DNA from 4 places in the Pantoea sp. AS142 genome. Region 1 is predicted to be linked to each of the others. Evidence: predicted binding sites of a transcription regulator. Region 1 holds the regulator's gene; each other region holds the start of a gene.
The links. The regulator PurR, encoded in region 1, represses purine synthesis genes. The targets are predictions, from matches to a motif close to CANGCAAACGTTTGCNTG.
Positions count from the first base shown of each region.

Region 1 (7,639 bases):
ACAGGAATATTGCATAAAGGGGTCGAGCATCAGTGAAAAGAGATCGTTGCCAAGATCGTAATGCTCTTTACCGACAATCCAGGCCCGCTTTTTTGATTGCAGATTAGTTAAGCGTGCAGCGGCAATGCGCAGCGTATCTTTAAAGTGATGAGGAAGCTGCTCATCAAGTTTATGTTTAAGTACCTGGTGGAAGAAAATATCCAGCCGATCACACTCCCACCATCCATCCATATAGCTCTCACCGAGCCCAAGCGATCCCTCCTGCAGAACACGTTTAAAAAAACCCGGATGAGTAATATGAATATCCCAGGGACGTGAACCATTAATTTCGATATCCGCTTTTTCCAGCAGTTCGTGAACGATGCGATACCAATGGTTCTCTTCAGGACTCACTGCTTCTGCATAAGATGAACTCATAGCTTTTCCACCACCTGTCCAATCTGAGCCTGAACAAATAATAGCCAACTTCGTCAGGCGTTGAGGAACGGCACGGATGACTCCGTACACCGGTTATCTGTGTGATACAGAGGACTGGAATCGCCTGTAGCAGGTCGGTTAGGGTGTGAATAACGCGCGCGAATACCGTCCCGGCAACAGGGTGCCAATCAGATTATTACGTTATTATATTGTTGATTTATTACAGGTTTGTTGACCCGAATGAGTATATTCTCACGCAGGTCAATATTCAATAACTTATTGTTAGGAAGCTAACTAAAAAGTCAGTGCGTCAGTGATTATCCTGGCAGGCAGGTTGCGCAGAGGCAACAACAGTTTGTGCGCTTGCTGCACGCTGCATAAAGTAACCGATCAGCGCGAGCAGAATAGTTACCGTCATCATCAGTGTGGTGGTAAACAGCGCCTGGGTTAATCCGGCCGACACCGCCAGGCTGGCGGCAAAGCAGAGTCCTAACTGCAGCGTGTTCTGCAACGCTGCCGCTTTACCGGTGGCGTGCGGGAAAGGCATCAGCGCACCGGACACCACAATCGGATAGACCGCACCGTTAGCCAGCGCCATACCGCAGAAGGGTGCCATCAGGCTCATTAGCGTGCTATTGCCTGACAGCGCAACAGCAAACAGCGCAAGAATGCTCAGACTATAGACTCCCAGCAACCAGGGCAGCAACTGTGCGCCGCTAAAGCGGTTGAGGAGGGCGCGACAGCTGAATCCGCCAATTAAAAAGGCGAGTGTTTGCGGCACATAACTCAGGCCGATATCGGCAGGCGAGAGACCCAGATCCGCCAGAATAAAGGGCGAGCCGGTCAGCCAGGCAAAAAAGCTGGCTGAACAGGCGGAATAGATCAGCACATTTCCGCTGTAGACCCGTGATTTTAGCAGGGTGAAAAAGCCGGGCTGCGTACCTTTTTCGCCCGCGGGCTTACGCACGGTGGGCAGGCGCAGAGTAGTCAGAATCAACGCCACCGCAATCAGGGTTAGCACCAGGAAAATCGAACGCCAGTGGAAGTGACCGATCAGCCAGGCACCCAGCAATGGGGCCAGCGCCGGAGAGAGTGCAACCAGTGGCATAATGGTGGCAAATACTTTGTTGGCGCGCGCGGCAGGGTAGCGATCCACCACCAGCGCTTGCCAACTCACGGCCGCAGCACAGACACCAATTGCCTGAACAAAGCGCAGCGCCAGCATCAGATAGATATCATTTACCCACAGCATGCCTGCGCAGCCAACACCAAACATGGCCAGTCCGGCCAGCAGCACCGGTTTACGGCCGATGCGATCGGAAAGGGGGCCCCAGAAGAGCTGACCACAGGCGAAGCCTGCCAGGAATAGACTCATGCTGGCGCTGATCAGGCCGGGCGAGGTGTTAAAAGTTTGCTGCATTGCGCCAAAGGCGGGCAGGTACATATCAGTGGCTAAAAAGCCCAGCATGCTCAGCAGGGCAAGATAGGGCATGAATCCTTTATTCGACGACATTTGACTCTCATTTTGGCAGGATAAACGCGTCAGAGTGTAAAAGGTGCGTCTGACGCTGTGAAACGGTAATATTTGCCGATTGCTGTTAAAATTTTTGAAGGCAAATTATGTGGTCAGAATATGCATTAGAAGTGGTTGACGCCGTCGCCCGCGGGGGCAGCTTCAGCGCCGCCGCGCAGGAGTTACACCGGGTACCTTCTGCCATCAGCTATACGGTGCGTCAGCTGGAAAACTGGCTAGCGGTACCGCTATTCGAACGTCAGCATCGTGAAGTGGTTCTGACCCCGGCAGGCGAACATTTTGTCCGGGAAGGGCGCAGCATCATCAAAAAAATGCTTGCCACACGGCGACAGTGTCAGCAACTGGCCAACGGATGGCGCGGCCAGCTAAGCATTGCCGTTGACCGTATTGCTAAGCCTCAGCGCACCCGGCAAATGGTCAAAGATTTCTATCGCCACTTCCCCGATATGGAGTTGATCATCAGCTATGAAGTTTTTAACGGTGTATGGGATGCGCTGGCCGATGGCCGGGTGGATGTGGCGATTGGTGCGACTCAGGCGATTCCGGTTGGCGGACGGTTTGCCTTTCGGGATATGGGCAAACTCAACTGGCGTTGCGTTGTCGCGCCTCACCATCCCCTGACGCAAGCGAGCCAGATAGATGACGACACGCTGCGCAGTTGGCCATCACTGGTGCTGGAGGATACGTCACGCGCACTGCCGCGTCGTATGACATGGACGCTGGATAACCAGCGCAGGCTGGTGGTGCCGGAGTGGCAAACCGGCCTTGAGTGCGTGCAGGCGGGATTGTGCGTGGCGATGGTGCCTGGTCATCTGGCCAGGCCACTGCTCGACAGCGGCGAACTGGTTGAACTGACGCTGCCGGTGGCGTTTCCGGACAGCCCATGTTGCGTCAGCTGGGCAGAGGATCGCGCATCACCGGCGACAGGCTGGTTGCTCAGCTATCTGGGTGATGCGCAAACGCTTAATCAGGAGTGGTTAAGGGAAGATTACCGGCGATAGTCGCGGAACGGGCCATCGGCTACTGAACGGCGCTCAATCAGCGTGGGATGGACTTCAATCGTTTGTGAAACTTCACGCTTACTGGTGATACGGTCCAGCAGCATATCCAGCGCTTTCTCACCCAACTGGGCTTTAGGCTGATGCACTGTGGTCAGGGCGGGGGCGAAATAGCGGGCGTTGCGCACATTGTCATAGCCGATCACCGAAATGTCCTGTGGTACGCGCAAACCCATCTCATCGGCGGCGCAAATCGCGCCCATCGCCATGATGTCACCCCCACAGAACACTGCCGTCGGGCGTTGCTTCTGCGACAGGATCTGCTGCATCGCCTGATAGCCCGACTCCGGCTCAAAGTCACCCTGCACAATCCATTCGGTGCGCGGCTGAATACCCGCCTCTTCCAGCGCCTTCAGGAACCCGGCATGGCGGCCGCCACCGGTGTTACGCTCCATCTGACCGGGAATGGCACCAATCTCACGATGTCCACGTTCAATCAGATAGCGTCCCGCCAGATAACCGCCCTGAAAGGCATTATCCAGTACTGTGTCTGTGAAGTCGGCGCGCGACTCGCCCCAGTCCATCACTACCATCGGAATATTGCGGTTCTCTTCCAGCATTTGCAGCAGGTCGTCCGGATATTCAGAGCACATCACCAGCAAACCATCTACGCGTTTCTGCGCCATCATGCTGAGATAGGCGCGCTGTTTTTGCAGATCGTTATGCGCATTACCCAGAATCAATGTATAGCCTTTATCAAAACAGTGATTTTCAACCGCTTCAATAATTTCAGCGAAATAGGGCGCTTCGCTGGAGGTGGCAAGCAGGCCCAGCGTCTTGGTATGGTTCACTTTCAGGCTGCGCGCCACGGCGCTCGGTGAGTAGTGCAGTTCCTTAATCGCCTGCCAGACCGCGTTGCGCGTCTCTTCAGCCACAAAGCGGGTTTTATTGATGACGTGCGAAACGGTCGTCGTTGAGACTCCTGCGCGTTTCGCCACATCTTTAATTGTTGCCATGAAAATCGGACTCCAGTGCCTATCTAACCCTATGATAAGCTTTGTGTTAAACGTTTGCGTCTGTTCAGGGTTTTTTCCGCAAAAATGCCGCTTTACCGGACAGAAAACAGGCTCCTGGCGGAGAAAAACCGCCTGACAGCGTGCGCAAACGGAATCAGGGTTGCGCGCGTTGCGCAACAAAGGCGGGATTCTAACAAGGCTGGACGGATAAAACGAGATTTTTACTGGGCCCTGTGGGAAAATGCGATATCCACACTAATTGTGTGATGAAGGAGCAAGCAATGAGTACCGATCTTAAACTGGCTTTAATGACCACCGTGGGCTGTCTGCTGATGATTGTGGCCTTTAGTTTTACTGCCATTCTGCACTAATAAAAAAGCCGGGATTATCCCGGCTCTCTTCTGCTTGTTCTGCTACTCAGCGTATGGTTTTCGGCGTCATCACGCGACGGGCACCAATATAGTGACGTTGCCAGTAATCTTCCCCTAATGCGCTGATCTGAATATCTTTGCCGGTACGTGGTGACTGGATAAATTTGCCGTTGCCCAGGTAAACGCCGACGTGGTCAGCAGTACCGCGTCCATTGATGCGGAAGAAGACCAGATCGCCTTTCTCCAGCGACTCACGCTTGATTGGCGCAGCATCACGCAGGTGATACATCTCGTTAGCGGTTCGTGGGATTTTAAACTTCACCAGGTCTTTATACGCGTACCAGACCAGACCGCTGCAATCGAAACCGGTATGCGGTGAGGTGCCGCCCCACTGATACGGCTTACCTAACTGACCCATCAGCTTGGTCATCGCTGTTTCGCGCGCTTTCTGGTAGCGCTGGCGATGAGATTTGCTCATTTTAATCGTGCCGGTCTCGCTGGGGGTTACCTCAACCGTTTTCAGCGGGCGCTGATGACCATAGCGTTTCTTGTCTTTGTTCTTGTTGATACGGGCTGTTTTAAGCGAGGTCTTTTTAGCAGGTGTCTGTTTAGCGATGAGTTCGACTTTTTTCTGTTTTTTAGTTTTTAGTTTTTGAACCGAGCTGAGGCGAGTTTTTTTCGTCACCGTTTTCAACGGGCGACGCTTGCGGCGCTCATCGTCGCGCGCGCTCTTTTTCTCTGCCTTATGCGTACTAACGTTCACCGGTGCGTGCGGCGACGCAGCGGCGATGTTAAAAAACAGTTGCGCAAAGGCCAGCATGAAAAGCGTAATGATTAAACGCATAGTCCATTGAAGTCGTTAAGTTGTCAGGGCCACTACGCACCGCGACAAAGTTGAGATTAATCTGATCCAGGATCAGCGCCCCGGCCATTCTAGTCCAGTTCTTTTAAAAACTGTAATGCCTTTTAATATTAATCTTTGCAACCCACGTAATTGCGCTGAAAATGAGCATTTTCAGCGTCTTATATCAGCGAAATTATTACGAATTATTAATCTGTTACCAGACGTTAATAATCAGGCATTCAGGCATCCGACGCAGGACTTAACAATGATGGCGATTTAATCGGGCAGCGATCAAAATGTCGTTTTCAGTCATGCTGCGAAGTCGCTACAATAAACAAACACGAAGTAACGAATTAAGGAAGGCAATTATGAGTACTGTAGAAAAAATTCAGCGCCAGATCGCAGAAAACCCGATCCTGCTGTACATGAAAGGTTCTCCGAAACTGCCAAGCTGCGGTTTCTCTGCACAGGCGGTGCAGGCGCTGTCAGCCTGCGGTGAGCGTTTTGCTTACGTGGATATTCTGCAGAACCCGGACATTCGTGCAGAGCTGCCGAAATATGCCAACTGGCCAACTTTCCCGCAGCTGTGGATCGATGGTGAGCTGGTCGGTGGATGCGATATCATCGTTGAGATGTTACAGCGCGGTGAACTGCAGTCGCTGATTAAAGAGACCGCAGAAAAATTTAAAGAAGCAGAATAAAAAAAGGCCGACATTAAGTCGGCCTTTTTTCATTGCAGCATCGCTTATGCGGATGTACTGATTTGCGCGTCGTCTTCCGCGAAGGGCAGTGGCCAGCCGCCTAACCGTTTCCAGCGGTTCACCAGTTCGCAGAACAGTGTCGCCGTCTGCTGAGTGTCGTAAAGCGCCGAATGCGCCTGTGTAGTGTCAAACGCCATTCCCGCCGCGATACAGGCTTTCGCCAGAACCGTCTGACCCAGCACTAGCCCGCTCAGGGCCGCGGTGTCGAAGGTGGCAAACGGGTGAAATGGATTGCGCTTGAGGCTGGCACGTTCAGCCGCCGCTGACATAAAATTCAGGTCGAAGGTGGCATTGTGCGCCACCATAATGGCGCGATTGCAGCCGCTGTCTTTTATGCCCTTACGCACCATTTTGAAAATAGCGTGCAGCGCCTCATATTCACTGACTGCGCCGCGTAGCGGATTGCTGGGATCAATACCGGTAAAGGCCAGAGCCTCGGGATGCAGCAGCGACCCGACAAAAGGTTCGACGTTGAAATGCAGCGTCTGGTCAATCTGAATCCATCCCTCTTCATCCATTTTCAGCGTGATAGCGGCAATCTCCAGTAACGCATCGGTTTGCGCATTGAAACCCGCGGTTTCAACGTCGATCACCACCGGATAGAAGCCACGGAAACGTTGATTGAGTGCATTAGGGGAATTCGATTCAGACATCAGGATCTCGTTGCAGAAAAAGGGCAGCGCGTATTATGGCAAAAAACGGGGCCGGGTGCAGCAGATGAAGCGCAGAGAAGGGGATACAGCCCACCCGATTAGGCAGGCTGACAGGCAAAGTTAGTGACCCAGGCCGTTACCGGCATCTTTATTTTCGATCAACTCGATTTTGTAACCATCGGGATCTTCAACAAAGGCAATAATGGTGGAGCCGCCTTTAACCGGACCAGCTTCACGCGTAACGTTGCCGCCATCTTTGCGGATACGTTCGCATGCCGCTGCCGCATCATCAACGCCCAGCGCAATATGACCATAAGCATCACCAAGGTCATACTTATCGACACCCCAGTTGTAGGTCAACTCGATCACCGCACCTTCGCTTTCGTCGGTATAGCCCACAAACGCCAGGGTATATTTGTATTCGGTGTTTTCGCTCTGACGCAGCACGCGCATGCCCAGTACACGGGTGTAGAAATCGATAGAACGCTGGAGATCGCCAACGCGCAGCATGGTATGAAGTAAACGCATAACATCCTCTTTTAAATAAAATGCCAAAGCCGGGTGACCCAGGCGCTAAGTATAGCGATGAAAATCGCCGATGAATAATGGCTGCCGTCATCGTCTCCGACGGCAGCCCAAACCGGTTACAGTGTCGGATAGTCGATATAACCTTCAGCGCCGCCGCCGTAGAAGCTTTCCGGGCGCTGTGGATTGAGCGGCGCATCCTGCTGCAGACGCTCAACCAGATCCGGGTTAGCAATGTAATCGCGACCAAACGCAACGGCATCAATGAGACCGCGAGCGATCAGATCATCCGCTTTCTCAACGGTATAGGCACCGGCACCAATGATGGCACCCGGAAACAGGTCACGCACTTTCTGACGGAAGGCATCAGTATAAGGCTGACCACCGGCCCAGTCTGGCTCAGAAAGGTGCAAATAGGCGATGTTGCGTTTTGCCAGCTCGCCGATATACCACAGTGCCGCTTCTTCTTCGTCCGGGCCGTTGTCCAGATTCTGGAAGCTACCGATAGGTGAGACGCGAA
Region 1 covers NZ_JBBCMO010000001.1:966,675-974,313, forward strand. Annotated here, with positions in the region: gene cfa (cyclopropane fatty acyl phospholipid synthase) at 1-417, opposite strand, end outside; gene punC (purine nucleoside transporter PunC) at 728-1,930, opposite strand; gene punR (DNA-binding transcriptional activator PunR) at 2,038-2,952, shown strand; gene purR (HTH-type transcriptional repressor PurR) at 2,940-3,965, opposite strand; gene cydH (cytochrome bd-I oxidase subunit CydH) at 4,247-4,336, shown strand; gene WFO64_RS04875 (C40 family peptidase) at 4,383-5,180, opposite strand; gene WFO64_RS04880 (Grx4 family monothiol glutaredoxin) at 5,546-5,881, shown strand; gene rnt (ribonuclease T) at 5,926-6,594, opposite strand; gene gloA (lactoylglutathione lyase) at 6,715-7,122, opposite strand; gene WFO64_RS04895 (alkene reductase) at 7,239-7,639, opposite strand, start outside.

Region 2 (7,639 bases), on a different contig from region 1:
GCCGTCATGGTCGCTACGCAGCCAGTTACCCTTCAGAAACAGACCTGGTGTTGTGGTGCCCAGACCCAGGTTCAGGTTGGTGTTGTGTTCGCTGACATCAACACTGCCTTCAATCGCCTGAGCGGCACCGCTCAGTAAAACCAGCCCGAGGGCGCACCCGGTAACAAGTTGCTTAAACATGATTCCACTCCATGACAATTAATTCGGCCGCAAGATTAACAGCCTGAAATGGGGAGACAACAAATTCTGGAAAACTTTACGTAAAATATGCGTCTCTTTCAGGATGTCTGCCGTCGCCTGCGCTACGCAGTGTAGACTATATTGCCCACATCAGGTGTCCAATCAGCGGAGCCAGCACGACGGTTACTACGCCAGAGAGCATCATCACCAGGCTGGCGACAACGCCCTCCTGCTGCCCGAGCTGATAAGCGCGTGCTGTTCCGGCACCGTGCGAGGCGGCACCGAATCCCGCGCCTTTCGCCACGCCCTGCTTGATCGCGATGCGCAGAAACAGCACGTCACCCACCGCCATGCCAAACACACCGGTGATCACCACAAACAGCGCGACCAGATCGGGCTGACCACCAATCGGGCCTGCCGCCGCCAGCGCGAAGGGCGTGGTAATGGAGCGCACCGCCAGGCTACGCTGGATCGGCTCCGGCAGGGTTAACAGCCGCGCCAGCCAGACGGAACTGCAGACGGCGACCAGCGTGGCGGTGAGCACGCCCGCGCTCAGTGACAGCCAGTGGCGCTTAATCATCTCCACGTTCTCATAGACCGGCACCGCAAACGCCAGCGTTGCCGGTCCCAGCAGCCAGAGCAGCCAGTGGTTTTCTGCGATGTAATCCTGCCAGCTGATATGCGTCAGCAGCAGCAGTGCCACCAGCACCAGCGGCGTCATAACCAGAGGCATCAGCAGCAGCGTTCGCCAGCGACGATAGAGCCGTTTATTCAACGCATAAACCAGCAGCGTGACCGCCACACACAGCAGGCTGAGTAGAAAATCACGCATGCGGATCCTGCTTACGCGCGGCGCGCGCGACTTCGAACTGATAAAGCCGATCCACCACCCAGGCGGTGGATGCCAGCACCAGCAGCGTACTGACGCCAATCACCATGCAGATGCGCCAGCCATCGATCCGCAGCAGATCGCCATAATTCACCACCGCCACCACTGCCGGAATAAAAAACAGCAGCATCTCGGCCAGCAGCCAGCGTGACCCGGCTTTCACCCAGTTCAGCGGCACAATCCGCATTATGATTAACGCCAGCAGCAGCAGCATCCCGACGATATTGGCGGGCAGCGGCAGGTGCAGCCAGCTCACCAGCCGGTCGCAGGCGATAAACAGGCCGATATATAACCCCAACTGGAGCGGTAGGCTTAACCATTGCACTGCGCGGTTACTGCGTGGAGTGAGCGCTAACGCCATCACCTTGTCTCCCCGATTAAATTCACCGCAACAGTATAAATCGTCAACAGAAGGTGAAAAAAATGAATTAAAATTATCGCAATCATGCCTTAAAGGAATAGTTATGGATGTCCGCGCCCTGCGTTACTTTACTGAAGTGGTACGCCAGCAGAGCTTTACCCGTGCGGCGCAAAAGCTGTTTGTGACGCAGCCGACCATCAGCAAAATGCTGCGCCAACTGGAGGAGGAGCTGGGCTGTACGCTGATCCTGCGCGATGGCCGCCGCCTGCACCTCACAGACAGCGGCCAGGCGGTCTATCAGCGCGGCCTGGCTATCCTGCAGGAGTTTCATCAACTGGAGGCGGAGATCGGTGACATCAACCAGCTAAAAACGGGCGAGCTACGGCTCGGCATTCCGCCGATGGTCGGTATGCAGATCGCCGGATCGATCTCCGCTTTTCGCCGCCGCTATCCCGGCGTTAAGCTTAAAATCTCTGAGTTCGGCGGTCTGACCGTACAGCAGGCGGTGCTGGCGGGCAGTCTGGATATCGCCCTGACCGCGCTGCCGGTTGACGCTGAGCTGCCGCTGAACACGCTGCCCCTGATGCATCATCCGCTCTGCGTGCTGTTGCCACGTTGCCCGGAGTGGCTCAGCCGCCAGCAGATTGGCCTGGCAGAACTGGCACAGCATCCGCTGCTGATTTTCAATGAGGAGTTCTCGCTGAATCGTCAACTGATGCAGGCGTTTCAGCGGCTTAACCTGACGCCAACGGTGGCGGTGCGCAGCGGTCAGTGGGATTTTCTGGCGGCGATGGTGCAGGCGGAGATGGGGCTGGCGATTCTGCCGGAGCCGATCTGTCAGCGGCTGGATAAGCAGTCGCTGCTGTGGCTACCGCTGGAATCGGAGCTGAAATGGAGCCTGGGTTTAATCTGGCGGGAAGGGAGTTATCTGTCGCGCAGTGCGCAGGCGTGGATAGCCTGTTGTCGCGAGCATTGGCCGGATGAGCCGCCGCGCCTGTCGGTGTGAAAGGCTGGCACGCCACATTAATGAGCAGGCGTGCCAGTCAGGTCTTATTCTTCTTTTTCGATCAGCAGTGCTTCCAGCAGATCCAGGTCGTGCAGTAACTTCTGCATCGTCTCATTGGAGATTTGCTGGGTGGCACGCAGATGATAGACCTCAGCACGTTCGGCACGCAGTCCGGTCAGGCGGAAGCGACGCTCAAGGTTCTCAGCGAACAGCGCGTGTTCCAGGTCATTCTTCCCTTCGGCGCGACGGCGTAAGTTGCCAATCACCCGCAGACTCACCTCTTTCAGCAGCTCCGGATCGATGTTCTCTTCCGACTCATTCTGCAGCCGGTCTTCCATCTTGTGCAGGCTCTCAATGGCTGTGCCTGCCATTACCGCACGAGCATTCTGTAGCTCGCGACGGTGTGCGCCTTTATCAATGGTATCAATGCCGCGCAGCAAAATCGGCAAGAGCATCACCCCCACCAGCAGCGAGAACAGAATCACGCCAGTGGCGATAAAGACCAGCTCATAGCGCGCCGGGAAAGGCTCGCCGTTGGTCAGGAATAGCGGTATCGACAGGACACCGGCGAGGGTAATCGCGCCGCGCACACCCGCAAAAGAGGCGATTAGCAGTTCACGAAACGAGTAGTTAGAGAACTCCAGCGGCTTCTTCTTCAGCAGGCGTTTGCTGAAGCGTTGCATAATCCACAGCCAGCCAAAACGTACGATCATCAGCGCGGCATAGACCAGCCCGATATCGGCAAACAGCATCCAGATCTCGACGTTCGGATCGGCCTGCGCCTGATCGATAGAGGTCTGCAGAATATCCGGCAACTGCAGGCCCAGCATCAGAAAGACCATGCCGTTAAACACGAACTCCAGCATCTGCCAGACACTGTTGGCACGCAGGCGCATCGCCAGCGGTGCCTGACGAATTATACCGGAACGGGTGATGGTCATACCGGCAGCCACGGCGGCCAGGATGCCTGAGACACCCAGATGCTCAGCAATCAGGTAAGAGGCGAAAGGCAGCAGCAGCAGCAGCACGGTCTGGGTAGCCGGATCGTCACCGCTCCAGCGGCTGAGCAGACGCAACGACTTACCATAGAGCCAGCAGATGGCTACACCCGCAATCAGCCCCCCCACTGCGACTTTCAGGAATTCAACGCTGGCACCGCCCCAGGTAAACACCATGGTGCCCATGGCGACTGCCACGGCAAATTTCAGCGATACCAGGCCCGATGCGTCATTCATCAGGGCTTCGCCCTGCACGATCGACATAATCTTCTTGGGAATGCGGCCCTCGCCGACAATGCCGGAAAGCGCCACGGCATCGGTTGGTGACAGTACCGCCGCCAGCGCAAAGGCAGGAATCAGCGGGATACCCGGCACCATCCAGTAGATCAGATAGCCGATACCGATCACGGTAATCAGTACCAGCGCCAAAGCTAAGCCAATTATTTCGCGGCCATGATGCAGGAACTCACTGATCGGCGTCTTCCAGCCATCAGCGAACAGCAGCGGCGGAATAAAGAGCACCAGAAACAGCTCCGGGTCAAAGTCAACATGCAGACCAAAGGTTGGCCAGGCCAGCATCGCACCCACGGCGATCTGAACCAGCGGCAACGGGATCTGAAAAGGGAGAATACGGGCCGCGACGCCAGAGAGCGACACGACCAGCGTCATGATGAGAATTGTAAAAAAGATTTCCATGCTTTCCTTAGGCGTCGTTTCTTTCAATCATTGGTTAAGCGCTAAAGTGTAAAACAAACTGCGGTTAAGGTTGTCAGCTACGCGTGCGCCGGGCGGGAAAACAGTGAAAAATTCCGGACGTGCAGCCGCACGCCCGGTTGTACAGTCAGATCGCCCAGCCACCGGCGTAAAACGCCACCAGCGCAATGGCAATCACCACGGTGCCGACGTTGAGCTTACGCCATTCACCCGCGAACAGACGGCCCACCACAAGGCTGGCGAAGCCGATCATAATGCCGGTTACGATGTTACCGGTGAGCACGATAATCACCGCCGTTAACAGCCCCGACATCGCATCGACAAAATCATTGAAGTCGACCTTCGCCACGTTACTGAGCATCAGCAGACCCACATACATTAATGCAGGTGCGGTGGCGTAAGCCGGCACCAGATACGCCAGCGGCGACATAAACAGGATGGCGAGGAACAGCAGGCCGACCACAATTGCGGTGAGACCGGTTTTCCCCCCTGCCGCCGTACCTGCCGCCGATTCGATATAGACCGCAGCCGGTGACGCGCCCACCAGACCCGCAAACAGGCTGCTGATGGAGTCGGTGGTCAGCGCACGGCCACCATTGATAATCTGGCCCTGTTTATCCAGCAGATTTGCCTGGCCCGCGACCGCGCGAATGGTGCCGGTAGCGTCAAACACCGCCGTCATCACCAGTGCCAGCACGCTTGGCAGCACTACCGGCTGCATCGCGCCCATAATGTCGAGACTGAACACCAGCGACTGACCGCTGGCATCACGCAGGCTCGGCAGCGCAAACAATCCTTTGTAGCTCACTGCCGGATCGAATATCAGCCCGAGCAATGAAATGGCGATAATCGTCAGCAGAATGCCACCGGGCACCCGGCGCTTCTCCAGTCCAATAATCGCTGCCAGTCCCAGTAGCGTCATCATCACCGGAAAGGCGGTGAAGTGACCCAGCGCTACCGGCAGGCCCGGGGCCGGATTTTTCACGACCAGACCCACGCCGTCAGCTGCGATCAGCAGCAGAAACAGGCCAATCCCAACACCGGTGCCGTGCGCCACGCCCATTGGCAGGTTACGCAGGATCCAGGCACGAATGCCGGTCACCGAGATCAAGGTAAACAGCAGCCCCATCAGAAAGACTGCGCCCAGCGCTACCGGCACGCTAATGTGCTGACCCAACACCAGGCTGAAAGCGGTAAAGGCGGTTAAGGAGATTGCGCAGCCAATGGCCATCGGCAGATTGGCCCACAGCCCCATGATGATGGAACCAAAGCTGGCGACCAGACAAGTGGCGACAAACACTGCGGAGGGGGAGAAACCGGCTTTTCCAAGCATCCCCGGCACCACGATTACGGAGTAGACCATCGCCAGAAAGGTGGTGAGTCCGGCCAGAATTTCCTGACGCACGCTGCTGCCGCGCGCCGAGATCGAGAACCAGGCGTCCAGTTTTCCACTGGCCGGGCGTGATTCAGTTGACATAGTTGAGCCTCAAAAATTTTTGTTGTGTGGATCGCTCTGCGACCATCGCTGTCCCTGGAATAAGCGGATAAATGGCGACACTGCCCGGATTAAACCGCCAGGCAAACGTTTACCTTGCCGCAGATAATTAGCCATCAAAAACGGCCAGATAAAAAGGCATGCGATTATCCGGCGTTTAGCGCCACGTTTTCAACTCTAAGAGGGAGATTCTTTGGCATAAAGATTGGGCGTAACAGGCTGGCAGAGACCAGTCTGAAACGCTGAGGCCATAAACTTAATGTCATATAAAGAGAGAATTTGCACCGGCGCATCGGTGATCGTACAGCACGCGCCGGTGGAGAGAGACGATTAACCAGGCAGCGAAAGCTCGCCGCCCTGCGCAATCGCGCGCTGCCAGGCGGCGCGCTGCTGCACCGTCTGCAACCATTTTTCAGTGGCGGGCATCTGATCCAGTCCGGCACGGCGCGCCAGTGCCAGCAGCGGAAAGCTCATCTGGATATCCGCAATGGTGAAACGCTCACCGGCAAACCAGGGATGCGTCGCCAGATGCTGTTCGATCATCTGCCTGTGCGGCTTCAGCTGTTTATCCAGGAAAGCCTTCTGCACCCCTTTGCCAAAGGCCGCACCAACCGGACGCAGCAGCCACGGCACTGGCGCTTTACCCATCTGACCGAAGATCAGCTTCATCACCAGCAGCGGCATTAGCGAGCCTTCGGCATAGTGCAGCCAGTAGCGGCACTGCAACCGTGACGCCTCATCACTGACTTGCAGCCGGAACGCGTGGTCATATTTCTCTTCAAGGTATTCGAGAATGGCACCGGATTCTGCCACCACCTGGTTCCCGTCAGTAATAACCGGCGATTTTCCTAGTGGATGTACTTTTTTCAGCGCCTCGGGTGCCAGCATCGTCGGTTCACGTTGGTAGCGTTTAATCTGATAGGGCACTTCCAGCTCTTCCAGCAGCCACAGCACCCGATGCGAGCGTGATTTCTCAAGATGGTGAACGGTGATCATCATGATTCCCTGTGTTTTGACCTTCCCCTAGTATAGACGTCACTCCACGTCCGAATGTTTATCATCCTGTTCCGGGTCGAGCAGCACCGCACCCGAGCCCTGTTGACCCAGCCGGTCACCGGGGTTACGCAGCGGACAGTCGCGCATCGACAGGCAACCGCAGCCGATACAGCCATCCAGATCATTGCGCAGGCGGGTCAGGGTTTCAATCCGCTTATCCAGTTCTTCGCGCCAGTGCTGGGTCAGCGCATTCCACTCCGGTGTCGACATGCGCTTGTTAACTGGAATGTGATCCAGACTGTCACTGACCGTTGACAACGGAATGCCGATACGCTGAGCAATCTTGATAATAGCGACGCGTCGCAGCACGTCACGGCTGTATCGCCGCTGATTGCCGCTGTTACGAGTGCTGAAGATCAGCCCTTTGGTTTCATAGAAGTGCAGCGCCGAGACCGCCACCCCGCTGCGGCGCGCCACTTCACCCGGTGTTAAGACCGGCTTTGGATAGTTGCGTTCTTTTTTCATCAGGCTCTTTACCTCAAGTTAACTTGAGGAATTATACTCGCTCTCCATCAAAACGACTAAACTCCCCTTACCGTTTATTAAGCACCAGAAGGATGAGGCTATGATGCAAGAAGAGATCATTCATTCCCTGACGGACTGGATTGACCAGAACCTCGACAAGAGCCTGTCGATCGATGAGGTTGCGGCGAAATCGGGCTATTCGAAATGGCATCTGCAGCGTATGTTCCGTTCCGTGACGAAACAGACGCTGGGTGGATATATTCGTGAACGTCGCCTGACGCTGGCCGCTGAGGCGTTGTCTCAGACACAGCGTCCGGTCTTTGATATTGCGATGCAGTATGGTTATGACTCGCAACAGACGTTTTCACGCGTTTTTCGTCGTCAGTTTTCGCAGACACCAACGGCTTATCGCCACACCATGCGGCGTCAGGCGATTCAGCGCCCTCGCCTGCTGAGCTTTGGCTGCAACGAGGGC
Region 2 covers NZ_JBBCMO010000004.1:246,894-254,532, forward strand. Annotated here, with positions in the region: gene WFO64_RS10570 (YfaZ family outer membrane protein) at 1-180, opposite strand, end outside; gene WFO64_RS10575 (LrgB family protein) at 317-1,012, opposite strand; gene WFO64_RS10580 (CidA/LrgA family protein) at 1,005-1,430, opposite strand; gene WFO64_RS10585 (LysR family transcriptional regulator) at 1,534-2,436, shown strand; gene WFO64_RS10590 (Na+/H+ antiporter) at 2,481-4,130, opposite strand; gene WFO64_RS10595 (NCS2 family permease) at 4,276-5,625, opposite strand; gene WFO64_RS10600 (glutathione S-transferase family protein) at 5,974-6,639, opposite strand; gene soxR (redox-sensitive transcriptional activator SoxR) at 6,679-7,164, opposite strand; gene soxS (superoxide response transcriptional regulator SoxS) at 7,265-7,639, shown strand, end outside.
Region 2: the regulator PurR is predicted to act here: its motif matches at 5,724-5,741, upstream of WFO64_RS10595 (NCS2 family permease).

Region 3 (7,639 bases), on a different contig from region 1:
CCTGAAAGGTTTTGGTATCAAACTTTTGCATGTTGAGTGTGCACGCGCTTCGGTTAGATTAAAAAAAGAGGCCGACAGTATACCCTTTGACCGCGCGATGTGCAGCCGTAAATCCCAGGCGGTGCCGGCGCGTTTTATCGGTGATTCAGGGCGCTGGCATACAGATGGCTCCGAATCCTGCTGGCAACAGTTGTTGCTCTGGTCGCATTTGGCTACCCTTTTGCGCACGGACGCTATGCGCAAGAGGACGCCATGCCGCAGAAGATTTACTGGATCGATAATGTACGCGCGATTGCCTGCCTGATGGTGATCGTGATTCACACCACCACCTGGTATATCACTGGACCGATGGCGGTGAGCGGCACTACCTGGGATGTGGCTAATCTGCTTAACTCAGCATCACGCGTCTGTGTTCCGCTGTTCTTTATGATCTCCGGCTACCTGTTTTTCGGCGAACGCAGCGCCCAGCCGCGCCATATGCTCCGCCTGGTGCTCTGTCTGCTGTTCTACAGCGCAGTATCGCTGGCCTATATCACCTGGCTGACGCCCATCAGCGAAGGTCGCTCAATCCTGAAGATGCTGCAGAAGCCGGTGTTTTATCATCTGTGGTTCTTCTTTGCGCTGATCGGCATCTATCTGCTGTCACCCCTGATTCAGGTGAAAACCGTGCAGGCGCGTTACGTGGCGCTGCTGGTGCTGGTGCTGGCGGTGCTCGCCAACCCAAATACAGTCAACCAGTCGCTGGGGCCGTTTCATTTTTTGCCGGTTAATCTTTATGTCAGCGGCGACAGCATTTACTACCTGCTTTATGCGCTGCTGGGACGGGCAATCGGCACCATGGAGACCAGCCGGCGCGGCCTGACGCCGCTGGCTGCCGGACTGTTTATCGCCTGTGTGATTGGTATTACGCTGGGGACGAAAAAGGCGTTGATCGTCAACGGGGCGTTTAATGATACCTGGTATCTCTACTGCGGACCGCTGGTGTTTATCGCCGCGATCAGCCTGCTGATCGTCTTTAAAAACAGTCTGAATCAGCGCACCTTGCCTGGTTTTACGGTGATTGCACGTTATTCACTGCCGATTTACGGTTTTCACGCGCTGTTCATTCACTTTCTGCGCACGCATCACTACGATGATATGTCGCAGCCGTGGCTCGACCTGCCCTGGGTGTTCGGGCTGACGCTGGGCGGCAGCCTGCTGATGGGGATGGCACTGAAACGCGTCGATTCCCGTCACTTTGTCAGCTGATCGGCTTCACGCTGGCGGGCGCGTCGAAGCTGACGCGCCGATGAAAACCCCGCCGCCAGCGCCGCTTTTTCGGCAGATTCACCCTGCTGCTGACGTTGGCGCGCCACGCCTACTCGCAGCTGCTCAAGGTATTCCCGCACGCTAATCCCCAGATGCTGGCGAAACAGCCGCGCCAGATGGCGGCTGCTGACGTGGGTACGTCCGGCCAGCTCGGTCAGCGTCCAGCCGTGCTCAGGATGAGCCATCATCAGATCCTGCGCCCGATGAATGGCCGGATGCATGTGGTTGCGGTAACGCAGCCACGGCGAAAGTTGCGGATCGTCACCGGCACGGCGGAACCAGACCACCATCTCCCGCGCCACTGCCAGGGCCGTGGACGTATCACAGAGCTGATTAACCAGATGCAGCGCCAGATCGATTCCCGCCGTGATGCCCGCGCTGGTCCAGATATTCTCATGCCCGACAAACACGCGGTTCTCCTGTACCCGTGCGCGCGGGGCCGCGGCTTTCAGGCGGGCAATGACATCATGATGGGTCGTGCAGTGAACCTCATCCAGCATGCCCGCCTGCGCCGCCAGCAGCGCGCCTGAGCAGACGCAGACCAGCATAAAGGTCTGCGCGCGCAGCGCAGTACGCTGTCGCATCAGCCACTCACGCGCCTCTCCGGCCTGTGGCATGGCATAACAGATCTGCGAGTCATAGACGCCAGGCACCACCAGCAGACTGTCGGCAGGCAACTGTTCGGGTAACGGTTCGATGCCGCCAATGGTCATGCCGGTGGAGCAGATCACCTCCGGCTGTGGACCGATATAGCGCAGCGTAAAGCGGTCGCCCGCCAGCTTCAGCGTCTCAGCCGGGCCGGTCAGATCCAGCGCCATCACGCCAGGCAGGGTTAAAAACCAGACGGTGTGTGTCATGTGTTGCCCTGTACTACACCAGATCCCAGCCACGGGCGCGCCACAGCGCAGGCAGTTGTGCCATGTCGTCGAAGCGCGTCACCAGCGGATGGTCCAGTTCAGGGTTGTGCGCGTCAGCGCAGTAGTAGTAGACCGGCATGCCGGCGGCGATACCGGCGCGGGCGCCTGCTTCTGAATCATCCACCAGAATGCAGCGCTCAATCGGCACCTGCATCTGTTCCGCCGCGTGGTACATCAGTTCCGGATCGGGCTTCCAGTGCAGAATGTCATAGCCGCTGTAGAGGTGCTCCGCAAACAGCGGCAGCATGCCGGTTAAGCCCAGCGAGTGCTGCATCTTTTTTACCGTCCCGTTTGAGACCACGCACATCGGCACCTTTATCTGCTCAACCAGCGCTTTCGCGCCTGCGATTGGCTGCAGTTGCTGATCAAACAATCGCGCGACTTCTGCGCGATAAGCGGTTTCCACCTCTTCCATCGGCAGCCTCACCTGATGCGCGTCGCCCACGTCGCGAATGATGTCGTAGAGTTTGACGCCCTTATACTTTTCAAACATTTGCTGCAGCGACAGTGCCAGTCCGTAACGGGCAAAGGTGTTGACGTAGGCTTGGGTGCAGAGCAACTCACTGTCCACCAGCGTGCCATCGCAATCAAAAAAGACGCATTCAACTGACATCAGACTCTATCCTTTGATTCAGGGGTGTGGTTCCCACTCTACCGCACTCAGCGCAGATTGCGAGAGTGGCAATCGGTTGCGAAAAATCATTGTATTGCCCCGGTAAAATCGCCAGGATACGCGCCGATGATTTTTTCTTCTGGATGGATGGCATGAGCAAGCAAGGCCTTTTACAGCGCATCTTCAGGCTGCAGGAACATGGCACCACGGTGCGCACCGAAGTGATCGCGGGTATCACCACCTTTCTGACGATGGTCTATATCGTCTTTGTCAATCCACAGATCCTCGGCGTCGCCGGCATGAATACCCAGGCGGTGTTTGTGACGACCTGTCTGATTGCCGCCTTTGGTAGCATTCTGATGGGACTGTTTGCCAATCTGCCGGTGGCGCTGGCGCCCGCGATGGGGCTGAACGCCTTCTTCGCCTTTGTCGTGGTCGGCGCGATGGGCTATTCGTGGCAGGTCGGTATGGGCGCGATCTTCTGGGGTGCGGTCGGCCTGCTGATCCTGACGCTGCTGCGGGTTCGCTACTGGATGATTGCCAATATCCCGCTCAGCCTGCGCGTCGGCATTACTGCCGGTATTGGCCTGTTTATCGCCATGATGGGGCTGAAGAATGCCGGTATTATCGTGCCGAATCCCGATACCCTGGTGGCCGTGGGGAATCTGACCTCACACAGCGTACTGCTGGGCGCACTGGGCTTCTTTATTATCGCCATTCTGGCGTCGCGGAATATCCACGCAGCCGTGCTGATCTCAATGGTGATCACCACTGCTATTGGCTGGATGCTGGGCGACGTGAAGTTTGTTGGCCTGTTTTCAGCGCCGCCCTCCATTACTTCGGTAGTCGGACAGGTCGATATCAAAGGCGCATTCAACATCGGCATGGCAGGGGTGATCTTCTCCTTTATGCTGGTTAATCTTTTCGACTCCTCCGGCACGCTGATCGGCGTCACCGACAAAGCGGGACTGACCGATGAAACCGGCACCTTCCCGCGCATGCAGCAGGCGCTCTATGTCGACAGCATCAGTTCAGTGAGTGGTGCGCTGGCGGGCACCTCATCCGTAACCGCCTATATCGAGAGCACCTCAGGTGTGGCGATTGGTGGCCGTACCGGCCTGATGGCCGTGGTCACCGGACTGCTATTCCTGCTGGTGACCTTCCTGTCACCGTTGGCCGCGATGGTGCCAGCCTACGCCGCCGCAGGTGCGCTGATTTACGTCGGCGTGCTGATGACGGCCAGCCTGTCGCGCGTGCGCTGGGATGATTTAACCGAAGCCGTTCCGGCGTTTGTGACAACCGCCATGATGCCCTTCAGCTTTTCCATTACCGAAGGCATTGCGCTGGGTTTTATCGCTTACTGCGTCATGAAAGTGGGCACCGGCCGCTGGCGTGAAATCAGCCCCTGCGTGGTGATTGTCGCCCTGCTGTTTGTGCTGAAGATTGTCTTTATTGACACGCACTAGACGCGCACTAAATGCATTGAGGGCCGCAACCCACAGGTTGCGGCTTTTTCACATCTCAGGATGCAGATTGCGCTCGCTGGGCAGGCTGGTCAGCCGCAGGGCATGAGGCCCGATGTTGGGTTTACCCATCTCGATTTCGCGTAATGCACGCCACTGAAAAGCGTTATCCATCTCCCACAGATGCAGACGCTGGGTGGCAGACGACAGTGCACATGACCAGACCAGCATAGGCTCCGCATCACATACCACCTGAATGTCGGGGTAGAGTGACGATCGCAGCCGGCCTGCACCCGGCAACAGGCGCAGCGAATCCAGTCCCCGATTACCCTCTCCCGTCAGCTTGAGAATGCTCTGGCGTAACGTCCAGATCTGCGTCACCGCTTCCATGGCATCCTGCTGGGCATTGATCCAGGCGATCTCACCTGAGGTTAATCCGTGAATCAGCTGCTCCTGAGTCTGACGGCTCCTCGCATGCACAATCTCCATATCCAGACCGGCACGTCCACCCTCTTCGGCCAGCAGCACACCCACCGTATTGCCCGCATAGGCGATACTGAAATCGGGCAGATCGCTGTCAGCAAACACGGGGCGTCCGTTGCACTGGATAATCAGGTGCGGCAACTCATGAATGCCATAAACCCGCAGCATCAGTTGTGCCAGCAGGGTGCGCGCGGCAAGAAAACGTCCACGGCGTTTGTCAGCAAACTGCTGTGCCGTGTCTCTGATTGTTTGGGGAATGCGCATCTCTTTAGCCGGGAAGCCGGGATCACCCGTCCAGCGTACAAAATGACCAGCCATCTGTCGCTCCGTGAAAATGGTCAGATAATCATCAGCTTTATTGTAGGAATTTTCTTACCTTAATGCACCCGGCAACGCACAGATTAGGTTAAATTCGGAATAGGATGATCAGAAAGCGCAGGCTGGCAGGAATGGAGCAGAGTTACGCGTCGCGATCCGAATCGCGACGCGGGTAGCCTCAGGCGAAACGGCTCGCCTGCTCAAAGCTCAGGCGCGGCAGGCGCGGATGCAGTTTTGACGCGTCACCGTAGCCGAGGTTAATCAGCAGGTTAACCTGATACTGACCGTCGGGGAAAAAGGCATCATTGATTTTCGCCGGGTCAAAACCGGACATCGGACCGGCATCCAGACCCAGCGAACGGGCCGCCAGAATCAGGTAACCCGCCTGCAGGCTGCTGTTACGGAAAGCGGTCTCTGTCGCCGCTTCCGGGCTGCCGGTAAACCAGCTACGCGCATCAGCATGCGGGAACAGCGCGGGCAGCTGCTCATAGAACTCGCGGTCCCAGGCCACAATCACTGTAACCGGTGCGCTCATGGTTTTATCCAGATTGCCGGAAGAGAGTGCCGGTTTCAGCTTCTCTTTGCCTTCCGCCGATGTCACGAAAACAAAACGCGCAGGCGAGCAGTTCGCCGAGGTTGGGCCCAGCGCCGTTAAGGCATAGAGCTGTTCCAGCAGGGTGTTATCGACTGGCTTTTCCTGCCAGTAACTGTGGGTGCGGGCATCATTAAACAGCGTATCCAGTGCGGCAGTGTCGAGCGGTGTACTCATGCAACTCTCCTGTTTGAGGCGACAAGTTTCGCCCAAAGATGTTCACAGATAGGGTGTGCTTCCGGGCCGACGCGGCAGAATGATGCGGGGAGGACGCAACGCAACGGTTAGCCGCACGTCAGATCGGCGCTTTAATGGTTATACGGCAATGCCGGGCCGCCGCAAAATAACATATCAGCAAGAATCACCGCAGAGACGGGAATAACAGGGAAGGCAGCGTGGCGGAAAATCAGGCCTGACGGCAGGTCGCCATCAGGCCTGCAAGGTTATTTACCGATACAGAAGCTGGAGAAGATGCGACCCAGCAGATCGTCAGAAGTAAACTCGCCGGTGATCTCGCTTAATGCCTGCTGGGCAAGACGTAACTCTTCCGCCAGTAGCTCCCCAGCCCATGCCCCGAGCAGTTGCGCTTTTCCCTGCTGTAAGTGCGTTGCCGCCCGTTCCAGCGCCTGCAGATGGCGACGACGCGCCAGGAAGCCCCCTTCCATATTGCCGGCGAAGCCCATGCTCTGCTTCAGGTGATCCCGCAGTGCATCGACGCCCGCGCTGGTGCGTGCCGACAGACGAATCAGTGAGTGACCGTTTACTTCTGTCAGACCGAGAGGCTCACCGGTGACATCCGCCTTGTTGCGGACCACGGTAATCGGCAGTTCCGGCGGCAGACGGGAGACAAAATCGGGCCAGATAGCCGCCGCTTCGGTGGCATCGGTCGTCGTGCCATCTACCATAAACAGCACGCGATCAGCCTGTTCAATCTCCTGCCAGGCGCGCTCAATCCCGATGCGTTCAACTTCGTCGCTGGCCTCACGCAGACCGGCGGTGTCGATGATATGCAGCGGCATGCCATCGAGATGAATATGCTCACGCAGTACGTCACGGGTGGTGCCCGCAATGTCTGTGACGATGGCAGCATCACGGCCCGCCAGCGCATTCAGCAGGCTCGATTTGCCCGCATTCGGCCGGCCCGCAATCACCACTTTCATCCCTTCACGCAGCAGGCTGCCCTGACGCGCTTCGGCACGGACCGCATCCAGGTCCCCGATCACCGTATTCAGCTGCGCTTCGATTCTGCCGTCAGAGAGAAAATCGATCTCCTCATCCGGGAAATCGATAGCGGCTTCGACATAGATTCGCAGGTGAGTGAGTGCTTCTACAAGATGATTGATTCGGGTGGAAAAAACGCCCTGCAGCGAGTTCACTGCCGAACGCGCCGCCTGCTCAGAGCTGGCATCAATCAGGTCGGCAATCGCTTCGGCCTGCGCCAGATCGAGCTTATCATTCAGAAACGCACGTTCTGAAAACTCACCCGGCTGGGCAATACGCACGCCCGGCAGCGCGACGATGCGCTTCAGCAGCAGGTCGAGGATCACCGGGCCACCGTGACCCTGCAGCTCCAGCACATCTTCACCGGTAAAGGAGTGGGGACCAGGAAACCACAGCGCAATGCCCTGATCCAGCACGCTGCCGTCGCTGTCTGTGAACGGCAGATAATCGGCGTATCTCGGCTTAGGCAGCTTGCCCAGCAGCTGGCGGGCGACCTCTGCCGCCTGCGCGCCAGAGACGCGCAGAATGCCTACGCCGCCGCGTCCTGGCGGTGTTGCCTGGGCAACAATGGTATCGCTGTGGCTCATAAATTTTCTCTCGCTACAAAAAACACAGGCGGTCGCTTTGACCGCCTGAGGATAGACTATTTTAGGGCGGGATGGCTCCCGCGCTGGATCGCTTACGCTTTCTTCTTGTCGCGGCTATGCAGACCACGTTTTTCCAG
Region 3 covers NZ_JBBCMO010000008.1:156,605-164,243, forward strand. Annotated here, with positions in the region: gene glyQ (glycine--tRNA ligase subunit alpha) at 1-31, opposite strand, end outside; gene WFO64_RS15510 (acyltransferase) at 253-1,248, shown strand; gene WFO64_RS15515 (GlxA family transcriptional regulator) at 1,233-2,165, opposite strand; gene yieH (6-phosphogluconate phosphatase) at 2,179-2,838, opposite strand; gene WFO64_RS15525 (NCS2 family permease) at 2,991-4,304, shown strand; gene WFO64_RS15530 (4'-phosphopantetheinyl transferase family protein) at 4,353-5,102, opposite strand; gene WFO64_RS15535 (malonic semialdehyde reductase) at 5,281-5,871, opposite strand; gene mnmE (tRNA uridine-5-carboxymethylaminomethyl(34) synthesis GTPase MnmE) at 6,138-7,502, opposite strand; gene yidC (membrane protein insertase YidC) at 7,595-7,639, opposite strand, start outside.
Region 3: the regulator PurR is predicted to act here: its motif matches at 2,904-2,921, upstream of WFO64_RS15525 (NCS2 family permease).

Region 4 (7,639 bases), on a different contig from region 1:
CCCTCTGACCATGGAGGGAGTGAAAAAGGGTCTGACATGAAAAAGATTGATGCGATTATCAAACCATTCAAACTCGATGATGTCCGTGAAGCCTTAGCGGAAGTGGGCATCACCGGGATGACCGTGAGTGAAGTGAAGGGTTTTGGCCGCCAGAAAGGGCACACCGAGCTTTACCGCGGCGCAGAGTATATGGTCGACTTTTTACCTAAAGTGAAAATCGAGATGGTGGTTGGCGACGATATCGTTGATACCTGCGTCGAGACCATTATGCGTACCGCGCAGACCGGCAAAATCGGTGATGGTAAGATCTTTGTCTTTGACGTGGCGCGCGTGGTGCGTATCCGTACTGGCGAAGAGGATGAAGAGGCAATCTGATTGTCTCTTCATCAGAATAAAAAGCCCGCGCTGCGGGCTTTTTTATGGCTCAATCACACGCCTTTGTGCGGGCCAAAAAGTTCGTAATGAATGCGTGCGTCCGCCACGCTGGCATCACGCAATTGTGCCACCACATGCTCCATAAAAGGCAGTGGGCCACAGAGGTAGAATTGGGTTTCTGGGGAGGCTAAACGTGCGGCCATTACGTTGATATCCATCAGACCTTCTGCATCATAGTGACCGGCATCTTCAGCCGCGGGCTCACGATACCAGACCTGACTGACGAAATCGGCGAGCTGCGCGCTCGTGGTGATAACTTCATGGCCAAAGGCATGCTGTTTGCCGTTCTCTGCTGCATGCAACCAGCTGACCGGCGCGCAGTGCTGGCTGGCCGCCAGTGCATGGAGCATGGCCAGCATCGGCGTCTGACCCACGCCCGCAGAAACCAGCGCCACCGGCGTGAACGGATTGACCTCAAGGAACACGTCGCCGTGCGGCGCGGCGAGCATCAGCTCATCACCCACCCTGCCATTCTGATGCAGCCAGCCGGAGACGGTGCCCTTAACTTCACGCTTCACCGCAATGCGATAATCTTTACCGTTGCTGAGATGAGTAAGCGAGTACTGACGAATCTGGTGATATTCGAAACTGGCGGGCTGAAGGTGCACCGTCAGATACTGACCCGGTTTAAAGGCCGCCACCGGGCCGCCATCCACCGGGCTAAAAGTAAAGCTTTTAATCGCATCGCTCTGCTGCTCAATAGCACTGATACGAAATGCACGGGTGCCGCGCCAGCCGCCGGTTTGCTGTTCCGTCGCCTGATAAATTTCCTCTTCCCGATTAATAAACACATCCGCCAGTACGCCATAGGCCCGGCCCCATGCAGCGAGTGCCTCTTCGCCCGGATTCAGCCGCTCTTTAATCGTTGCCAGCAGATTTTCACCGACGATGGCGTATTGCGCAGGCTGAATATTAAGGCTGGTATGTTTCTGCGCAATCTTTTCCACTGCGGGCAGTAGCACGGCCAGATTCTCCAGATTCGCGCCATAGGCGCAAATGGCGTTGAACAGCGCTTCACGCTGATCGCCATTGCGCTGGTTGTTCATATTGAAAACATTTTTAAGTTCCGGATGGTGCGACAGCATACGGTCATAGAAGTGTGCGGTAAGCGCAGGACCACAGGCGGCGAGGGCAGGCAGGGTCGATTTAACCGTGGCGATAGTGTGTGCATCAAGCATAAAAGCGGCCTCTCCAATAAAAGGTGTATTTAAAATGCATCTTATAACTGCCGCGTCAGCAGTGTAAATAACCTGGTGAACTTTTGGTTTGTCAGAGTGGCTACTTTTTAATGCATGATGAAAAACAGTCGCCACCTCCTGAAGAAAAATCGTGGCGCCTGAACAGGGGGAAAAAGAGGTAAAAAAGCAGTGCCAGCAGCGAGCCAAACGTTTGCGTAAAAAGAGGCGGTTCACCCTACCTTCACCTGTTAAAACGGTTTACACTGTGGGCCTTCGCCCCTGAAGGGGGATAAATACCGTCAGAAAGTTAGCTGAGTCAGGAGATCCGGATGTTAAAGCGTGATATGAACATTGCCGATTACGATGCCGAGTTGTGGCAGGCGATGGAGCAGGAGACAGTGCGTCAGGAAGAGCACATTGAACTGATTGCTTCTGAAAACTATACCAGCCCGCGTGTTATGCAGGCCCAGGGTTCTCAGCTCACTAATAAATACGCTGAAGGCTATCCGGGCAAACGCTACTACGGCGGCTGTGAGTATGTTGATATCGTTGAGCAGTTGGCTATCGATCGCGCAAAAGCGCTGTTTGGCGCCGATTACGCTAACGTGCAGCCACACTCCGGTTCACAGGCTAATTTCGCTGTTTACACGGCGCTGTTGCAGCCGGGCGATACCATCCTCGGGATGAACCTGGCGCATGGGGGGCACCTGACTCACGGCTCACCAGTTAACCTCTCAGGCAAACTCTATAATGTCGTTGCTTACGGTATCGATGAGACCGGTAAAATCAACTACGACGAATTGGCTGAACTGGCGAAAACCCACAAGCCAAAAATGATCGTTGGCGGATTCTCGGCGTACTCCGGCGTATGCGACTGGGCGAAAATGCGCGAAATCGCGGATAGCGTGGGTGCCTGGCTGTTTGTGGACATGGCACACGTTGCCGGTCTGATTGCCGCAGATGTCTACCCAAGTCCAATTCCGCATGCGCACGTGGTGACGTCTACCACCCACAAAACGTTGGCGGGTCCACGCGGTGGCATCATTCTGGCGAAAAACGGCGACGACGACTTTTATAAGAAACTGAACTCTGCTGTTTTCCCTGGCGGCCAGGGCGGTCCTCTTATGCACGTTATCGCCGGTAAAGCGGTCGCGTTCAAAGAGGCGATGGAGCCAGAATTTAAAACCTACCAGCAGCAGGTGGCAAAAAACGCCAAAGCGATGGTTGAAGTACTGATTGATCGTGGTTATGACATCGTTTCTGGCGGCACCCATAACCATCTGTTCCTGATCGATCTGGTAAGCAAAAACCTGACCGGTAAAGAAGCGGATGCCGCGCTGGGACGTGCCAACATCACGGTCAACAAAAACAGCGTGCCGAACGATCCGAAAAGCCCATTTGTGACTTCCGGGATCCGTATCGGTACGCCTGCGGTTACCCGACGTGGTTTCAACGAAGCAGACGTGCGTGAGCTGGCTGGCTGGATCGCCGATGTACTGGATAACATCAATGACGAAGCGACCATTGAGCGCACCAAACAGAAAGTGCTGGACATCTGCAGCCGTCTGCCGGTTTATGCTTAATCGTTAAGCTGTTGTGTGGCAGCATAAAAAGGATGGCATCTGCCATCCTTTTTTATTGCCTGTCCCGCGATGCTCTGCCACAGTAGCGCCCACTCATGCTGCCAGGCAGCACACTTGCTGGAGGGAATATGGCAATTGGCTCCGCCAGATGGCTCGGATTGGGCTACTTCACTTACTTCTTCTGTTACGGCATCTATCTGCCATTCTGGGGTGTGTGGCTGAAAGGCAATGGCCTTGATGCTGAAAAGATTGGTTTGCTGCTGGGCTGCGGCATGGTCGCGCGCTTTGTCGGCAGTCTGCTTATCGCCTCTCAGGTCAAAAATCCCGCTCGATTAATTACGGCGTTGCGTCTGCTGGCGCTGATGACCTGCCTGTTCGCCGCCGGTTTCTGGGTCGGTGAGCAGTGGATGTGGCTGCTGGCGGTAATGATCGGCTTCAACCTCTTTTTCTCACCGCTGGTTCCGCTCAGCGATGCCCTGGCCGCGACCTGGACCCAGCAGATTGGGCTGGCGTACGGACCGGTACGGCTGTGGGGATCGCTGGCCTTTGTGATCAGCTCGGCGTTAACCGGGGTGCTGGTCAGCGCTTACTCCTCTCAGGCTATTCTGCTGCTGCTTTCCTTCGGTATTATCGCTATGCTGGCTGGCATGATGCTGACACCCACCACTCAGCCGCACGGCAATGAGCGGCAGGGCGCGGCGGGTGGCGGCTGGCAGGTGTGGTGTGCGTTGCTACGTGAGAAGGCCGTATGGCGATTTATGCTCTGCGTGACGCTGCTACAGGGCGCGCACGCCGCCTATTACGGCTTCAGTGCTATCTGGTGGCAGGAGAGCGGCTATTCTGCTTCAACGGTGGGTTATCTCTGGTCGCTGGGCGTGGTGGCGGAGATTATCGTGTTTGCTCTGAGCAATCGCCTGTTCCGTCGCTGGAGTGCACGCGATCTGCTGCTGCTTTCGGGCATCTGCGCGCTGGTCCGCTGGAGCCTGATGGGGGCCAGCACCGCGCTGCCGCTGCTAATTGTGGTGCAAATCCTTCACTGTGGTAGCTTCACCGTCTGTCATCTTGCGGCGATGCGCTTTATCGCGGCGCGTCAGGGTGCGGAAGTGATCCGGCTGCAGTCGCTCTACTCCGCGCTGGCGATGGGCGGTGGCATTGCGGTGATGACCATGATCTGCGGCGTACTGTTCGCCCATTTGCAGGGGCATCTTTTCTGGGTGATGGCATTGGTGGCGCTGCCCGCGCTGTTTCTGCGCCCCGGCTACGACTCCAGTAAATAACGAATGCGCTGCTGATGGTGTAACGTCAGCGGCAGTTCAGCATGCACCAGCGGCGGAGAGAAGAGGGGCAGCGAGGTGGGGTAGGGCGAAATGATGATGTCTACCTCCCGCGGCGCGCCATCCCGCTGAAACTGCTTCACATCCTGATAGGTAATATTGATCGGCAGCAGGGTGATCTCCCGGATCTGCTGCTCCACGTCTTGCTCCAGATCGGCATTGTCGCCAGTCAGGATCAGCACCTGCTTCTCCTGCAACGCATTCTCCTGCATCAGCCAGGCACCGAAAATAATGGTAATCAAACTCACCTCTTCCGGTGTAAAGGCGACCTGATAGTGCTTTTCAAATGCCTGCAGTGCCTGCTGAGTGGTACGCAGCAGGCGAGGATAGAGTCGGCTGACGTCCAGTGCCACGCTATTGTCGATACCGATATTAAAGTGGGTGCGATCCAACGCCTGCGCCAGATGCGGATAGAGCTGATAGAGCAGCTCTTCGCGGTCAGCAACGCTGGTCCCGGCACACGCTTCAAAGTCATTGATCAACTGCTGGGTCGCGTTCATTAACTGTTGCTCAGCAGGATGCGCAATCGCGTCCACGACAGGCGTATGGATCTGGCTGAACAACAGCGTCCAGAAGTCGGCTTCACTGGCAGGGGGGGCAAGGTGGCAGCGTTTGCGCCAGTGGTGAATCACATCCTCGGCCGCCTGCCGCTCAGCCTTCTGCTGGAGCCAGTGACACTGCGCTTCACTGAACAGCACCGGCTGGCGCTGGCATAACCCATACTTCATGAATATCTGCAGAAAAAGCCGGTCGCGTTCGCCGAAATCGCGCTTCAGACGCAGGCTGCAGTGCTGAATTAATGCCTGTAAATTGGTCTCATCCCAAAGCGCTTTCTCAATCTTCATCACCTTCAGGCGTTGACGCAGGGGAGCAGCAAAATGTTCGCAGACGAAATCCTGCGATAAACGCAAACTGCGTCGCAGGTTGTGCAGCAGACAGAGACGCCGATCCAACTCAGTACCATGAAGGCGAAAGCTGCCATCCACCATCTGATGCAATTCCAGCCGGTGATATCGCTGTATCTCAAGACCCACATCCGCGATATCCTGTCGGGCACCAGCAAGATCGACGCCATTCAGCCGGCAGACTTTTTCAAGCGTTAGCACGGGTGTCGGCAGAAACAGCAGCAATAAGACATGGCACTGACGCTGTGAACGGGTGAAGAGTGGTGCCATAGGGGTAGCAGAACTCATCAATCAGATTTCCAGCAGGCTATTTTGAGCTAAGAATAGTCAACCCCGTCAGCGCTTGCGCGGTTTACGCGCTTTATTTGCCGGAGGTTTAAGGCGGGTCACAAAATTCTTTTACTTATAGATTCTTTTAATCGGGAACGTTATTTTATTTCATTATGAAACGCGCACTCTTTGCTTTGTTAATGGTATTCAGCCCGGCTCTGCTGGCACATCCTCACAGCTTCATTGATATGAAAACTGAACTGGTGGTGCAGGGTGACACCTTGACCGGATTAAAGATGACCTGGACGATGGATGAGATTACCTCCGCCGATCTGCTTTATGACGCGGGCGAGGCGAAACCAGGCAGCGTGATATGGAAAAAGCTGGCGGCGGAAGTGATGGCGAATGTGCTGGGTCAGCACTACTTTTCTGAAATCTGGCACAATCAACAGCGAGTAAAGTTTTTGAATCTGCCAACGGAATATAATCTGTCGCGTAGCGGCCACAAAGCAGTGCTGGAATTTATTCTGCCGCTGGCGGAACCCCCGAAACTGACCGGGCAGCGCGTCGAGATCCTGACCTTTGATCCCACCTATTTTGTTGATATGTTTTACGACAACGCTGGTGCATTGACGCTGCCGCCTGCGCTGCAGACGCGTTGCCGATTTACCCTCAATACGCCAAAGCCCAATGATTCGCTGAAGCAATATGCGCTGTCGCTGGATAAAGCCGACGCCCCGGCGGAGGAGATGGATTTAGGCCGCCAATTTGCACAGACGGTAATACTCACATGTCAGTAATCTCTACATCCCTGCGGGCTTCCCGACTCTGGCCACTGTGGCTACTGACGAGCGTGCTGCTGAGCAGCGCGTTGCTGGTCTGGCTCTACTGGTCGCAGATTCTGCTGCAGAGCGTGTTGTGGCAGAAAGATCTACATCGGCAAATGACCCAGCTGCTACAACAGGTGGCGGAGCAGCCCCACCAGGCTGGCATTTCGCTGGTGATATTCAGCCTGCTGTATGGCGTGCTGCACGCACTGGGACCGGGCCATGGCAAAGTGGTGATTGCGACCTTTCTGGCGACCCATCCGAGCCGCGTCAAAACCAGTATCAGGCTGACGCTGCTCGCCTCACTGCTGCAGGGTTCGGTGGCGATTACACTGGTGACGGTCATGCTGGTGCTGCTGAAAGCCTCGTCGCGCCAGCTGCATCTCAGCAGTTTCTGGCTAGAGAAGGGCAGTTATCTGCTGGTAATCGGGCTTGGCATGATGATTGGTTATCGGGCGCTGCGTTCGCTGTGGCTGGCATTGCGTCCACGGACGGCCCCGGTATTTCGCGCTTTCCAGCCTCAGCCTCAGCATCATGATCAGTGCGGATGCGGACATGCGCACCTTCCAACTCCGCAGCAGATGAGCGGCAGCGTCGGCGTAAAAACCCAGCTACTGGTGGTGGTGTCAATGGGGCTGCGTCCCTGTTCCGGCGCGATTATGATGCTGCTGTTTGCCAAAGTGATTGGCGTTTATAGCTGGGGCATTCTCTCTGCTGCGGTGATGGCGCTGGGTACTGCACTGACCATTTCGGCGATTGGCCTGGTAGTTCAGCAGGCTCGTACGGTGGCGCAGCGCCTTGCCCAGCCGCGCGAAACCGCTGGCATGACGCGACTACTGATCCCGGTGCTGGCCTTAACCGGCAGCCTGATTCTCATTGTAGCGGGTATCGCATTATGGCAGTCAGCGCAGCTGACTTTGGGCAGCGGAATTCGACCTTTCTGAATAAAAGCGTAGCGAAAATAAAATTGCCGCTGCGCTCTTCTCTTGGCTAATTATCTTTAAATTCACCTTTTTAATTTTTCTCTGCCTGCTTTAGTGGAGAAATAGCTATTCCCTGTCTACGCTGTTATTACCAAAACGGCATTTCGCCGTCAGGATGATAAAA
Region 4 covers NZ_JBBCMO010000002.1:40,203-47,841, forward strand. Annotated here, with positions in the region: gene glnB (nitrogen regulatory protein P-II) at 37-375, shown strand; gene hmpA (NO-inducible flavohemoprotein) at 429-1,613, opposite strand; gene glyA (serine hydroxymethyltransferase) at 1,943-3,196, shown strand; gene WFO64_RS05310 (3-phenylpropionate MFS transporter) at 3,325-4,473, shown strand; gene csiE (stationary phase inducible protein CsiE) at 4,455-5,723, opposite strand; gene WFO64_RS05320 (DUF1007 family protein) at 5,879-6,505, shown strand; gene WFO64_RS05325 (nickel/cobalt transporter) at 6,496-7,476, shown strand.
Region 4: the regulator PurR is predicted to act here: its motif matches at 1,814-1,831, upstream of glyA (serine hydroxymethyltransferase).